DNA from 2 places in the Streptomyces nigra genome. Region 2 is predicted to be linked to the other one. Evidence: riboswitches for the same ligand, from Rfam matches in the RefSeq annotation. Region 2 holds a riboswitch; the other holds the start of a gene.
What was found. Region 2 has a riboswitch for cyclic di-AMP ahead of DC008_RS29710 (LysM peptidoglycan-binding domain-containing M23 family metallopeptidase). Riboswitches for the same ligand answer to the same signal wherever they lie in the genome.

Region 1: linked by a shared signal. The riboswitch ahead of DC008_RS35865 (C40 family peptidase) and the one ahead of DC008_RS29710 (LysM peptidoglycan-binding domain-containing M23 family metallopeptidase) in region 2 are both predicted to bind cyclic di-AMP.

What each region holds. Positions count from the first base shown of each region.
Region 1 covers NZ_CP029043.1:822,082-829,083, reverse strand. Annotated here, with positions in the region: gene DC008_RS03810 (MFS transporter) at 1-1,458, shown strand, start outside; gene tgmA (putative ATP-grasp-modified RiPP) at 1,609-1,800, shown strand; gene tgmB (ATP-grasp ribosomal peptide maturase) at 1,816-2,784, shown strand; gene DC008_RS35865 (C40 family peptidase) at 2,846-4,645, opposite strand; cyclic di-AMP (ydaO/yuaA leader) riboswitch at 4,654-4,825, opposite strand; gene paaA (1,2-phenylacetyl-CoA epoxidase subunit PaaA) at 5,106-6,083, shown strand; gene paaB (1,2-phenylacetyl-CoA epoxidase subunit PaaB) at 6,080-6,373, shown strand; gene paaC (1,2-phenylacetyl-CoA epoxidase subunit PaaC) at 6,384-7,002, shown strand, end outside.
Region 2 covers NZ_CP029043.1:6,464,150-6,471,151, forward strand. Annotated here, with positions in the region: gene DC008_RS29690 (aspartate aminotransferase family protein) at 1-521, shown strand, start outside; gene DC008_RS29695 (helix-turn-helix domain-containing protein) at 594-1,229, shown strand; gene DC008_RS29700 (DUF6126 family protein) at 1,226-1,348, shown strand; gene DC008_RS29705 (tyrosine-protein phosphatase) at 1,386-2,183, opposite strand; cyclic di-AMP (ydaO/yuaA leader) riboswitch at 2,753-2,914, shown strand; gene DC008_RS29710 (LysM peptidoglycan-binding domain-containing M23 family metallopeptidase) at 2,919-3,839, shown strand; gene DC008_RS29715 (SGNH/GDSL hydrolase family protein) at 4,143-4,928, shown strand; gene DC008_RS29720 (TetR/AcrR family transcriptional regulator) at 4,995-5,606, opposite strand; gene DC008_RS29725 (Glu/Leu/Phe/Val dehydrogenase dimerization domain-containing protein) at 5,678-6,856, opposite strand.

The DNA.
Region 1 (7,002 bases), 5.6 Mb from region 2:
TCCTGTCAGCTGATGGTGGTGCTCGACATCACCATCGTGAACATCGCCCTCCCGGACATCCAGCGGTCGCTCGACTTCTCGACGACCAGCCTGTCCTGGGTGGTCAACGCCTACACGCTCACCTTCGGCGGACTGCTCCTCCTCGGCGGCAGGATGGGCGACATCCTGGGCCGGCGGCGGGTGTTCGTCTTCGGTGTGCTGCTCTTCGTCCTGGCCTCGCTGCTCGGGGGACTGTCCCAGAACGAGTGGCAACTCCTCAGCGCCCGCGCCCTCCAGGGCGTCGGCGGTGCCATCGCCTCCCCGACCTCGCTCGCGCTGATCAGCACGACGTTCCCCGAAGGGCCCCAGCGCAACCGGGCGTTCGGGGTGTTCGCCGCGGTGTCGGCGGGCGGCGGCGCGATCGGGCTGCTGGCCGGCGGCATGCTCGTCGAGTGGCTCAACTGGCGCTGGGTGCTGTTCGTCAACGTGCCCATCGGCCTGCTCATCGTGCTCGCCACACCTCGTTGGATCCGTGAGTCCGAGCGGCACGCCGGGCACTTCGACATCCTGGGCGCGATGACGTCGACCATCGGCATGGTGCTGCTCGTCTACGGCTTCATCCGGGCCGCGCAGGACGGCTGGCGGGACGGGCTGACGCTCGGCTCGTTCGGGGCGGCCGTCGTCTTCCTGCTGCTGTTCATCCTGGTCGAGCAGCGGTCCAGACAGCCGATCACGCCGCTGCACATGTTCGCCGACCGCAACCGCGCGGGCACCTACGGCATCATGCTGAGCCTCGCCGCGGCGATCTTCGGGATGTTCTTCTTCCTCACACTGTTCGTACAGAACGTGCTGAACTTCAGCCCGCTTCAAGCGGGGCTGGCCTTCCTCCCGGTGAGCGCCGTCATCGCGGTCGGCGCCGGACTCGCCTCCCAGCTGCTTCCCAAGTACGGGCCCAAACCCTTCATGGTGACGGGGGCGATCCTGGCCGCCGCCGGGCTGGCCTGGCTGACCCTGACCGACGTCCATTCGACCTACCTGGGCAGCATCCTCGGGCCGATGCTGGTCTTCAGCCTCGGCATGGGCATGGAGTTCGTGTCCCTGACGCTGATGGCGCTGTCCAACGTGACCCCCGCGGAGACCGGAGCCGCATCCGGGCTGCTCAACGCCACCCAGCAGGTCGGCGGATCACTGGGACTGTCGATCCTGGTCACCATGTACGGGACGGCCAGCAACAACGAGGCCGAGAAACAGATCCCGGCCTTCCTGGCCCAGGCCACCCCGCTGGAACGGCTGCGCTTCGAACGCACCGGGCAGCTCCCGGCGCGGTTCGCCGACGAGATCCTCAGCGCCGGTGTCTCCGCCGCCTTCATCACGGCCGCGATCTTCACGGCGATCGCCGCGGTCATCGCCCTGCTCGTGATCCAGGTGCGCCCGTCGGACCTCGAACGCCTCCAGGGCGGCGGCGTACCGGCGGCCTGACCGGCACCCCGCGGAGCCCCAACGCGGTTCCCGCATCGCCCCGTTGGGTGTGACGACGTTCACCCCCATGTGGCTGGATGTAGTGAATGCGTTACACAACAGGCGCGTAAGGGACGGTAGCGCAGGCATCACGCGACCGCGGAGGTTTCGATGCGACCTTTCACCCTGAACTACGCGTTCCCCACAGGAGTCACCCAGGCGGTGACGCCGTACACGTTCGACCCGGCCCGGCAGTTGAACATGCTGCCCGACGGCCGCCCGGCCGTCAGCGACCCGGATCTCCTCCTCGCCGCCGGCACGACGACCTCCACGGCCGGTTCCGCCACCCACTTCGACGACTGACGAACCGGCCGGCGCATGACGGTACTGATCCTCACGTCCGAGGAGGACGTGACCGCCGACATGGTGGTGAGCGAACTGCACGCCACGGGCACGCCCGTGCTGCGGCTGGACCCGGCCGACCTGCCCGGCAAGGCCGTGCTGTCCGCGGACTACGCCCACGGCGACTTCGACGGGCATCTGTCGGTCAACGGCCATGTGCTGTCGATGGGAGGGCTGCGCTCCATCTGGGTGCGCCGGCCCGGTGAACCGGCCGCCCACGCGCCCGACCCCTCGCCCTGGCTGACCGCCGAGACCCGGCAGGCGCTGTACGGCATGCTGCACTCCGCCGCCGCACGGTGGATGAACCATCCCCGCAACGCCGACCAGGCACGGCTCAAGCCCTGGCAGCTCAGACTCGCCCACCTCAGCGGATTCGCCGTACCGCCCACGGTGTTCACCACGGCACCGCGGCTGGCGCGCGCTTTCGTCGAGCAGCACAAAGAGGTCGTCGTGAAGTCCGCCTCCGGACCGCCGCCCGGCGAGCCGCCGCTGGCCCTGCCCACCACGCTGATCGGCCCCGACGCGGACTTCTCCGCCGTCGCGGCCGGGCCGGCCCTGCTCCAGCGGTACGTCCCCAAGCGGGCGGACATCCGGCTGACCTGCGTCGGCACCGGACTGTTCGCCGCACGCAAGACCGCCGAACCCGACCAGATCGACGGCCGGTACGGCGACACCGGGCATCCGTGGGAACCGGTCCCGGTGCCCGACCGGATCGGCAAGTCGGTGCAGGAGTACGTCACCCTGGCCGGACTGGCGTACGCCGCCTTCGACTTCGCGGAGGACGAGGACGGCATCTGGTGGTTCCTGGAGTGCAACCAGGGGGGTCAGTTCGGCTTCGTCGAGCTGGAGACCGGGCAGCCGATCGCGGCCGCGGTCGCCCACTGGCTGGCGCTGCAGCGCCGCCCGGACCGGCGCGGCAAGGAAGCCGGCATCGGGCGCCCCTGAGCCCTTACGACCACCCACGACCGCACCCCCGACACACCACGGCGTCGGGGGTGCGGTCGTCTCACGCGGGCCGGATCGCGCTGTGGATCGCGTCCTCGCCGGCGTAGTGGATGGACTCCTCGCGGATGACCGTGCCGGGGCCGGGGGCGTGGATCATCATGCCGTTGCCGGAACAGATGCCGACGTGACCGGCGTGGTACAGGACCAGGTCGCCGGGCTCCAGGTCCGTGAGCGCCACGCCCTGACCGGCGGTGGCCTGCTCCTGGGCGGTGCGGGGGAGCGCGATACCGGCGGCCTTCCAGGCGGCCTGGGTGAGGCCGGGGCCGTCGTAGGTGTTCGGTCCCGTCGTGCCCCAGACACAGGGCTTGCCGATCTGAACCCGGGCGAACTCCAGGGCCCGCAGGGCCCGGCTGTCCTGCGGGGCCGCAGGGGTCGGAGCGACCGCCGGATAGCTGCCGGTCTGGTCCACGGCCGGGAAGCCACCCGTCTGCGCGACCGCCGGATAGCTGCCGCTCTGGTCCACGGCGGGGAAGCTACCGGTCTGACCGACAGCCGGGAAACTCCCGGTCTGCGAGACCATCGGGAAGCTCCCGGACTGGTCCACCATCGGGAACCCAGCGGTCCGGTCGACCACAGGGAAGCTCCCGGTCCGGTCGACCGCCGGGAAGCCGCCGGTCTGGTCCACCATCGGGAACCCAGCGGTCTGGTCGACCACAGGGAAGCTCCCGGTCCGGTCGACCGCCGGGAAGCCGCCGGTCTGGTCCACCATCGGGAACCCAGCGGTCCGGTCGACCACAGGGAAGCTCCCGGTCTGGTCGACCGCCGGGAAGCCGCCGGTCTGGTCGACAGCCGGGAAGCTCCCCGTCTGACCGGCCGCAGTCGCGGAGAAGCCCGCGTCAGGCACGCCGTACCCCTGAGAGGCACCCAACTCCGACCCGGCGACAGGAGTTGCCGTGAGATAGGCAGCCGAGGCGGCCGAAGTCTCCGAGGGCTGCCCCGCCCAAGCCGTCGACCCCGGTGGAACCGTCGTCAGATCGGCGGGGCTCTGCGCCTCCAGGGCGTCCCACTGGTTCTGCGCAGAAGCAGGCGCAGCGGCAGCAGCAGGGACGGCGGCCGCCGGCGCCTCGATCGCCGCCAAGGACCGCCCGGTGTACGCCGACAGCAACTCACGCGCCTGCGACAACTTCCGCTGGCTGCGCTCCTTGGTCGTACGCAGGGAGGCCCGCTGATCGACCTCACTCTGCACGGCAGGTGCGACGGGCGCCGCAGGCAGTGCGAGCGCGCCCCCCGCCTCACCCCCCGCGGGCAGAGCCGCCACAGGCCCCGCCGTCAGCTCACCGACAGCCGCCGAACGCGAGGCACCGGACGTCAACTCGGCGACAGGGGCACCCGATCCAGCAGGCAGCTCCAGAGCCGTACGCCCCGATATCTCGCGCGCCCCTTCACCCCCGCCCGACGGGCGCGCACCCCGCGCCGGGGCGGCGGGCCGTTCCGGCATCCGGTCCTTCGGCAGGGTGGCCGGCATCGTCGGACCGAGCTTGGACCGGGCGACGTCGAACCACTGCCGGGCCACGTCGTCGAGCGGGGCGGCGCCACGGCCGCGGTCACCGTCGCGTCCGGAGGCCGCCGGACCGCCCGCGCGCTTGCGCGGTCCTGTGGACGAGGCGCGGGTGGCGTTGAAGGTCCCCGTGTCGGTCTCGGCCCGGTCGTAGAGCGAACTGACCCGCCGGCTGACCTCCTCGCGGCTCGGCCCCTCGTCCGCCTGGGCGGCGCCGGTCGACTGGCCGAACAGGGCCACCGAGGTGAGGGCTGCTGCCGAGGCGAGCGCGGAGTTGCGCATGCCGGTGCGTTCCGGCGCCATGGGCGACGTGCTCCTTCCGTACTCCGCCTACCGAGTTAGCTGACGGGTTCGGGCGTTTCGCGTCGGAAGGTGTGCCCTACGACCCGGCCCGTCACGGCCTCGGGTCGATTCACCCCATGATTCGGTTGGGTCCTCGGCTCCGCGGCCCCGAAGGGCGCGCCGACTCGGCGGAGGTCGCACGTCCCGGCGGGGATCGCCGGAGTTCAACGCGCGTCCTGGGCGGTAACTTAGCCAACTTGTGTGCCTGCAGTGAAGATTGACGTGTGAAATGTCCGATACGTTTTTGTGACCTTCGACGCTTGTGACGGCGGCCGGCCGCCGTCGCCGCGCCATGTACCTGCGTGAATACGGAGGGTGGCGGCGCTCGCGATCCCCTCCGCCGCCCGGACGAGGTCTTGCCCAGCCCTCCGAAACACGTCACACTGGTACCGAACGAATGGTCGGTTGGGAAGCGGGAGCGATGACGACCTCACACTCCGCCGAGGCGCCCCCACAAGGGCCGCTTGAGGAGCACTTCGACGCGACGATCGCGCGCGACCAGCGCATCGAGCCGCGGGACTGGATGCCGGACGGCTACCGCAACACGCTGATCCGGCAGATCGCGCAGCACGCCCACTCGGAGATCATCGGCATGCAGCCGGAGGGGGAGTGGATCACCAAGGCGCCCTCGCTGCGCCGCAAGGCGATCCTCTTCGCCAAGGTGCAGGACGAGGCCGGACACGGTCTGTACCTGTACTCGGCGGCCGAGACCCTGGGCGCCGACCGCGCCGACCTGACCGAGCGGCTGATCGAGGGTCGCCAGAAGTACTCCTCGATCTTCAACTACCCCACGATGAGCTTCGCCGACGTCGGCGTGATCGGCTGGTTCGTGGACGGCGCCGCGATCTGCAATCAGGTACCGCTGTGCCGCAGCTCCTACGGGCCGTACGCGCGCGCGATGGTGCGGATCTGCAAGGAGGAGTCGTTCCACCAGCGGCAGGGCTACGAGCTGCTGATGACGATGATGCGCGGCACCGACGCCCAGCGTGAGATGGTCCAGGACGCGGTGAACCGCTGGTGGTGGCCCTCCCTGATGATGTTCGGCCCGCCCGACGACTCCTCGCCCAACTCGGCCCGCTCGATGGCCTGGAAGATCAAGCGGCACAGCAACGACGAGCTGCGCCGGCGCTTCGTCGACATGACGGTCCCGCAGGCCGAGAAGCTCGGCGTCACCCTGCCCGACCCGGAGCTGCGCTGGAACGCCGAGCGCGGCCACCACGACTTCGGCACGCCCGACTGGGACGAGCTGATGCGGGTCATCAAGGGTGACGGCCCGTGCAACGCACAGCGGATGGAACAACGCAGGAGCGCCCACGAAGAGGGCGCCTGGGTGCGGGAGGCGGCCACCGCCCACGCGGCCAAGCAGGCCGCCCGCGCGGAGAAGGGAGCGGTGGCATGAGCACCGGAAAGCAGGACTGGCCGCTGTACGAGGTGTTCGTCCGGGGCAAGCGCGGACTGAACCACGTCCACGTCGGCTCGCTGCACGCCGCCGACGACCGGATGGCGCTGACCCACGCCCGCGATCTGTACACGCGGCGCAACGAGGGCGTCAGCATCTGGGTCGTGCGCTCCGAGCACATCGCCGCCTCCACGCGCGACGAGAAGGACCCGTTCTTCGAGCCCAGCGCCGACAAGGTCTACCGCCACCCGACCTTCTACGACATCCCCGACGACGTCCCCCACATCTGAAGGAGAGGGCATGAGTGACGACCACGTCTATCTGACCCTCGCCGAGGGACACGAGGACGACACCCGCTGGGCCTACGGCACCGGCTTCGAGGACCCGCTGCACGGCGTCGACACCACCGTGCCGCACGACGTCGACGCCGCCGCCCTGGCCGCCCTGTGCGTCGCCCTCGGCGACGACGCGCTCGTCTCGGCGCAGCGCCTGGGGGAGTGGGTCACCCGCGCCCCCGAGCTGGAGGAGGAGGTCGCGCTCGCCAACATCGGCCTCGACCTGCTCGGCCAGGCCCGGCTGCTCTACTCCCGCGCCGGCCAGACCGACGGCACCGGTCGCGACGAGGACGCGTACGCCTACTTCCGTGACGCGGCCGACTTCCGCAACGTCCGCCTGGCCGAACTGCCCAACGGCGACTTCGCGTTCACGATCGTCCGGCTGCTGGTGCTGTCCAGCTGGCGGCTCGCGCACTTCGAGCGGCTGGCGTCCCACCCGGACCCCGTGCTCTCGGCGATCGCCACCAAGGGCGCCAAGGAACTGCGCTACCACCGGCAGTACGCCGCCGAGTGGGCGGTGCGCCTGGGCGACGGCACCGAGGAGTCCCACCGCCGTATGCGCCGTGCCCAGGAGCAGGTCGCGC
Region 2 (7,002 bases):
ACTCGTCCATGGACCGGGTGCTCGTCCATTCGGCGAGCTTCGGCTCCAACGCGCAGGCCATGGCGGCCGGGCTCGCCGTGCTGTCCGTCATGGAGGACGAGCAGATCGTCGCGAGTGTACGGGCCACCGGCGAGCTGCTGAAGTCACGGCTGGCCGCCCTCACCGACAAGTACGAACTGCTCGCCGACGTACGCGGGCGCGGCCTGATGATCGGCATCGAGTTCGGCCGCCCCGACTCGCTGAAGCTGCGCAGCCGCTGGACGATGCTCCAGGCCGCCCGCAAGGGACTGTTCGCCCAGATGGTGGTCGTGCCGCTGCTGCGGCGGCACAGGATCCTCACCCAGGTCTCCGGCGACCATCTGGAGGTCATCAAGCTGATCCCGCCGCTGATCATCGGGGAACGGGAGGTGGACCGGTTCGTCGACGCCTTCACGGACGTCATGGACGACGCGCACAGCGGCGGAGGCCTGATGTGGGACTTCGGCAAGACGCTGATCAAGCAGGCGGTCGCCAACCGATGAGGGTCCACTCCGGCGCTTTGCCTCTGGGGCAACAAATTTGCCCCTGAGGTAAGGCTGCGGCTGAATGGGAGCATGAGCTCCTCCGAGAACCCGCCCCCTCACGGGGCGGCCGGACCGGCCGAGGCCGCCCTGCCGGCCGTCGCGCCACAGCTGCGGGCCCTGCGCCGCCAAGCGGCCCTCACCCTGGAGAGCGCGGCCCGCGCCGCCGGGCTGTCGCCCGCCCATCTCTCCCGGCTGGAGACCGGTCAGCGGCAGCCGTCGCTGCCGATGCTGCTGGCGCTCGCCCGTGTCTACGGTACGACGGTCGGCGAGCTGCTCGGCGAGAGGGTCCCCGACCGCGACGCCGTCGTGCGCGCCGCGGACATGGAACCCACCGCCGCCGGCGGCTGGACCTACTGGCAGGCCGGGGTCTCCGGCCGCGCCATGCAGGCCCTGCGGGTCCATGTGCCGTACGGGTCGCAGGGCGACATCGTGCGGGTGCATCCCGGCGAGGAGTGGCTCCACGTCCTCAAGGGGCGGCTGCGGCTGCGCCTCGGCGACACCACCCACCGGCTCGCCCCCGGGGACAGCGCGCACTTCGACTCGCTCACCCCGCACCGCATCGCCGCCGAGGACGACGGCGGGGTCGAGCTGCTGTTCGTCCACACCCTGTTGCAGAGCCCCACGGCCACCCTGTGCCTGGGCCCGACCCCTGGAGTGACGCCATGAGCGACATGGAGGAGAAGTTCCCGCGCGCCCTGTGGGTGCGGCTCATCATCTACATCGCGGTGGGGCACGTCTTCGCCGCCTTCGTCTACTTCCTCTTCGAGGCGGGCGGCGGGCAGTAGACGTACCCCGTGCCCCTCGGGCCGTACCCCGCGTCCCTCAGTCGATCAGGCGCTCCCGCAGGCGCTCCCGGGCCTCCGGCGTGAGCCGCAGGCCCTGCCCCAGGTAGGTGTCGACGTCGCCCCAGGTCGCGTCGATCGTGTCGAAGGCCGCCGTCAGGTACTCCGCCCGCGCGTCGAACAGCGGGCTCAGCAGCTCCATGACCTCGGGCGAGTAGGCCGAGGGGTTGCTGCCGCTGCGCCGTACCTTGTAGCGGCGGTGCTTCTCGTTGGACTTCAGGTAGTCGGTGACGATCGCCTCGCGCTCGACGCCGACGGCGAGCAGCGTCACCGCGATCGACAGGCCGGCGCGGTCCTTGCCGGCCGCGCAGTGCATCAGGGCCGGGACGCTGTCCTCCACCAGAGACTGCAGGATCCGGGAGTGCTCGGCGGTCCGGTCCGTGACCATCGAGCGGTAGGAGGCGATCATCCGGTCGGCGCCCTTGCCGTCGGCCAGGATCTCCCGCAGCTGGTCGAGGTCGCCGTCCCGGACCATCTTCCAGAACTCCGCGCCGTCCGCCGGGTCGGACAGCGGCAGGTTCACATTGCGGACGCCCGGCAGCTCGACGTCGGGGCCCTCCAGCTTCTGGTCCGCCGCGTTGCGGAAGTCGAAGATCGTGTGCAGGCCCAGCGAGTCGAGGAAGGCGGCGTCCTCGGGGGTGGCGTGGGCGAGGTGGCCGCTGCGGAACAGCACGCCGTGCCGCACCCGTCGTCCGTCGACGGTGGGCAGGCCGCCCACATCGCGGAAGTTGCGCACACCGGCCAGTTCGGGCTCGGTCGACGGGATCTGCTGCGTCACGGGGGCTCCTCCCGGTCGGCCCCGCCGGCGCGGCTCGGCGATGAGGCCGGCGAGGTGCGACTCCGACGATACGACATGGCTGCGTGCGCCATTCAGTTGTCCACAGGGGATGACTCGGTGGCAATGGGTCGAAACGGGCGAAAGTCGGCTGATGTCATCTTTGTCAACGTGCACTTCGTCCGGTTTTGCGGGCACCTCATGTCGTATTCGGATCGGAATCGACGGGAAGGTTCAATGGGTCGGATATCCATCGGAGTCACATCTGGGGTTTCTGTCCGAATTAATGCCTTCATTCCAACTCGCTCCGTAATAAGGAAAGCTGGAGCGGCGTCACGTGAGGAGCGTCATATCCGTGACGGTGCGTCGCCCGTCATGTCCACGTAATCATCGTGCTTTTCCCGGGACTTCGAGCAAAGAGGTCCCTTCGAAATGCACGCAGGGTGACCGTTGAATGCCGTAAGGGATCAAGGTGAACGCATTCGGGCGGAACCCCTCACTTGTTCCCTTGCGTCTCTCTCGCTTACGTTCGCCACCAATCCGGACGGACGCCTAATCCTGCCGCCGACCGGAATCCGCGCACACTCACCCGTACACGGCAGGAGCGGGGGACCCACAGGTACATCGCCTGTTCCGGTCTCCGGAACAGGCTTGGGGTCAAGTCGCGTCCCGACGCGACCGGGCATCTCCAGCCCGCACCCGACAGCTCACCTCGCAGGCGCCGGAGAGGAATTCGTCATGCCCGCGAAGGGTAAGCACCGCCGTCCCAAGTCCCTGCGCCTCACCCGGACGATCGCCGTCGCCGGAACCGGTGGCGCCGCTCTCGCGCTGCCGCTGATCGGGGCCACCGGCGCAAACGCCGCGACCGGCCAGTCCGTTCCGGAGAAGGCGGTCCAGTCCGTCCAGGTCGCCGCCAAGAAGGCCCCGGCGCAGAAGGCCTCCGCCCAGAAGACGCGCACCTACGAGGTGAAGCGCGGTGACTACCTCGCGAAGATCGCCGACCAGCAGGACGTCCGCGGCGGCTGGAAGAAGCTCTACGCCGACAACCGTGAGGCCGTCGGCGCCGACCCGTCGCTCATCCACCCGGGTCTGAAGCTGTCGATCGGCACCAAGGCCGAGGGCGCCGCCCCGAAGGCGTCCGCCCCGGCCCCGTCCGCGTCGAAGTCCTCGGCGAAGCCCGCCGCCAAGCCCGCCGCGCCGCAGAAGGCCGCCCCGGCCGCCCAGAGCGCCGACGAGGCGAGCACCGTCAACGGCTTCAGCGCCCCGGTCTCCGCCTCCGCCGTCGGCACCTCGTACAAGGTCGCGGGCAGCATGTGGTCCAGCGGCTACCACACCGGTGTGGACTTCTCCGCCCCCACCGGCACCCCCCTGAAGGCGGTCGGTGCCGGCACCGTCGTCTCCGCCGGCTGGGGCGGCGCGTACGGCAACCAGGTCGTCATCCGGCTCGCCGACGGCTACTACGCCCAGTACGCCCACCTGTCCTCGCTGTCCGTCTCCAGCGGCCAGACGGTGACCGCGGGCCAGCAGATCGGCCTCTCCGGCGCGACCGGCAACGTGACCGGTCCGCACCTGCACTTCGAGATCCGCACCGCGCCGGGCTACGGCTCGGATGTGGACCCGGTGGCCTACCTCCGCTCCAAGGGCGTCGCCATCGGCTGACCCCCGCACACGGCGCGCACCACCTCCCTGACACGCATGCGCACCACCTGCCTGACACGCACGCCGAAGGCCGGACCCCACCCCCGGGTCCGGCCTTCGGCCTGTCGTCGTGGGCCCGCGGGTGCACGCGCGGGCGTTTCGGCGGTCAACGCCCCTGTGCGGAGCCGTATTCCGGACTTGGTGAAGGCTTTGGCAGTGGCTTATCTCACCGCTCGTCAACCCCTTCCTACGGTCGCGTAGGTCACATCGGAAGGTGAATCATGTCCCGACGTGACAGACGATTCGAAGAGTGACAGCAGAGCAGTGATCGGGTCGTACGTCGCGGTGGGGGACAGCTTCACCGAGGGCGTCGGCGACCCCGGCCCCGACGGGTCGTTCGTCGGCTGGGCCGACCGGTTCGCGGTCCTTCTGGCCGACCGGCGTCCCGAGGGCGACTTCGGGTACGCGAACCTCGCCGTGCGCGGGCGACTGCTGGACCAGATCGTGGCGGAACAGGTCCCCAAGGCCGTCGAACTCGCCCCGGACCTGGTGTCGTTCTGCGCGGGCGGCAACGACATCCTGCGGCCCGGCACCGACCCCGACGAGGTCGCCGAACGGTTCGAGCGGGCCGTCGTCCGGCTCACCTCGGCCGCCGGCACCGTGATGGTGACGACGGGCTTCGACACCCGTGGCGTACCCGTGCTGAAGCACCTGCGCGGCAAGATCGCCACCTACAACGGGCACGTCCGCGCCATCGCCGACCGCTACGGCTGCCCGGTGCTCGACCTGTGGTCCCTGCGGACCGTCCAGGACCGCCGGGCCTGGGACAGCGACCGGCTCCACCTCTCTCCCGAGGGGCACACGCGCGTGGCGCTGCGCGCGGGCCAGGTCCTGGGCCTCGAGATCCCGGCCGACCCGGACCAGCCCTGGCCGCCGCTGCCACCCCGGGGGACGCTGGAGATCCGCCGCGACGACGTCCAGTGGGCGCGCGAGTACCTGGTGCCGTGGATCGGACGGCGGCTGCGCGGCCAGTCCTCGGGGGACCATGTGACGGCCAAGGGCACGCTCTCGCCGTACGACATCAAGATGCGGATCGAGTCGGTGGCCTGACCCGGGGGGACGGACGGGGGGGCGCGGCGCCGCCCGGGGGCCCCGCCGGTCCCGGGCGGCGGCCGCTCAGCGCGGCGAGGCCGTCAACGCGGCCCGGTCCAGGCCCAGTTCCCGGGCCAGCGCCTCGTCCACCCACTCCTGCGCCCGCGCGCGGGACAGCGACCCGGGATACGACGTCAGCTGGACGGCGAGCCCGTCCAGGAGGGCGGTCAGGCGCAGCGCGGCGGCCGCCGGGTCCGGGCACGCGAACTCGCCCGCCTCCGCGCCCTCGGCGAGGACCCCGGCGAGGGCGCTCTTCCACTGCCGGTCGAGCTCACGGGTGACCTCCCGCAGGGCGGGTTCGCGCAACGCGGCCGCCCACCCCTCGATCCACAGCCGCCAGCCCTTGGCCTGACCGGTCGGCGCGTACCACCGCACGGCCGCCCGAAGCCGCCGTACCGCCGTCGTACGGCGGCCCAGGATGCCGCGCAGCCGCGCCAGGTCGCCCTCGGCCGCGTGGGCGAACGCGGCGGCGACCAGCTTCTCCTTGGTGTCGAAGTGATAGAGCACCAGGGCGTTGCTCACCCCGAGCGCCGAGGCCACGTCGGCGATCCTGACCGCCGCCACGCCCCGCGCCTCTATCTGCTCCACGGCGGCCCGCAGCAGGTCCGCCCGCCGCTCCGCCACACTCAACCGCACTCTCGCCCTCGCCACGCCGTCACCCTAACGGCCCGCGCCGACCCGGCCCGTGGGCCCCGGTTGCCCGGAGATCAGCGGTGCCGGCCGAACCGTTCGGCGATCACCGGGAGCCGGTCGGCGGCCAGGGCGTGCGCGGCGGCCCGCGGTGTCGTCCCGTCGGCCTCCGCGCGGGCCAGCGTCAGGTCGGTCAGCGCCCGCATGGCGCGCCGCGTGTACGCGAACGCCTCGTCCGCGTCCGGGCCGATGTCCCCGAACAGCGTCCACCACCACCAGGCGTTCGTGGCGGAGTTGACGACGACGTCCGGCAGCACGGTGACGCCGCGCGCGGCCAGCAGCGCCTCCGCCTCCGGACGGACGGGCATGTTCGCTGCCTCCGCGATCCAGCGGGCGGTGATCCGCCCCTGGTTGGCGGCGTCCACCGCGTACGACACGGCCGCCGGCACCAGCACCTCCGCCTCCGTCGCCAGCCAGGCGTCCCCCGGCAGCTCGCGGTCCCCGGGGCGCAGCGCCGCGCGGTCCACCGTCCCGTAGGCGTCCCGCGCCGCCAGCAGCGCCTCGACGTCGAGACCCGCGGGGTTGGCGACGGTCCCCTTGATGTCGGCGACGGCCACCACGGTGAGCCCCGCGCGCGCGAGGAACCGCGCCGTGGCCCCGCCCATCGTGCCCAGGCCCTGCAGCGCGACACGGGTCCGCCAGCGCGGCGCCCCGGCCCGGTCCAGCGCGGCGAGCACCGACTCGGCCACGCCGCAGCCGCCCACCAGCTCGTCGAGCCCGATACCGTCGACGTCCACCGCGAACGCCTCCGCCAGCCGGCGGCGGGCCACGGCCTCGTCGTCCAGGAGCGGATAGACCGCCTGCACGGACGAGACGAGCCCGACCTCGCGGGCGGCCCGGTCCACCACGTCCTGGCTGAGCCCCAGGTCCTCGCCCGTGGTCCACATGGTCTCGATGTACGGCCGCATCGCCCGCAGATAGCGCACCAGGACCCCGTACGCCTCCGGGTCCCGCGGATCGCAGTCGATACCGCCCTTGGCGCCGCCCAGCGGGACGTAGCGGGCGTCCGGGTCGTAGTGCAGGGCCTCCTTGAGCGTCATGCCCGCGGCCAGCCCCGCGATCTCCTCCAGCGTGCAGCCCGGCCGCATCCGCAGTCCGCCGGAGGAGACGCCGCGCACCAGCCGGTCCACGACCAGGAAGCCCTGGCGGCCCGTGACGTCGTCGGTCCAGGTGAGCGAGAGGAAGGGCGAGGGCATGCGAACTCCGGGGTCGGCGGGTGCTGGGGCGGTCGTCCGCGAGGTGGCGGAGGCGCCCGGGCCGGGAGAGCCGCATCGCTCCTGAACGACGGGTCAGTATCACGAGGAAGGCAAGGACATGTCAACGCAAACGGCACGCGCACTCA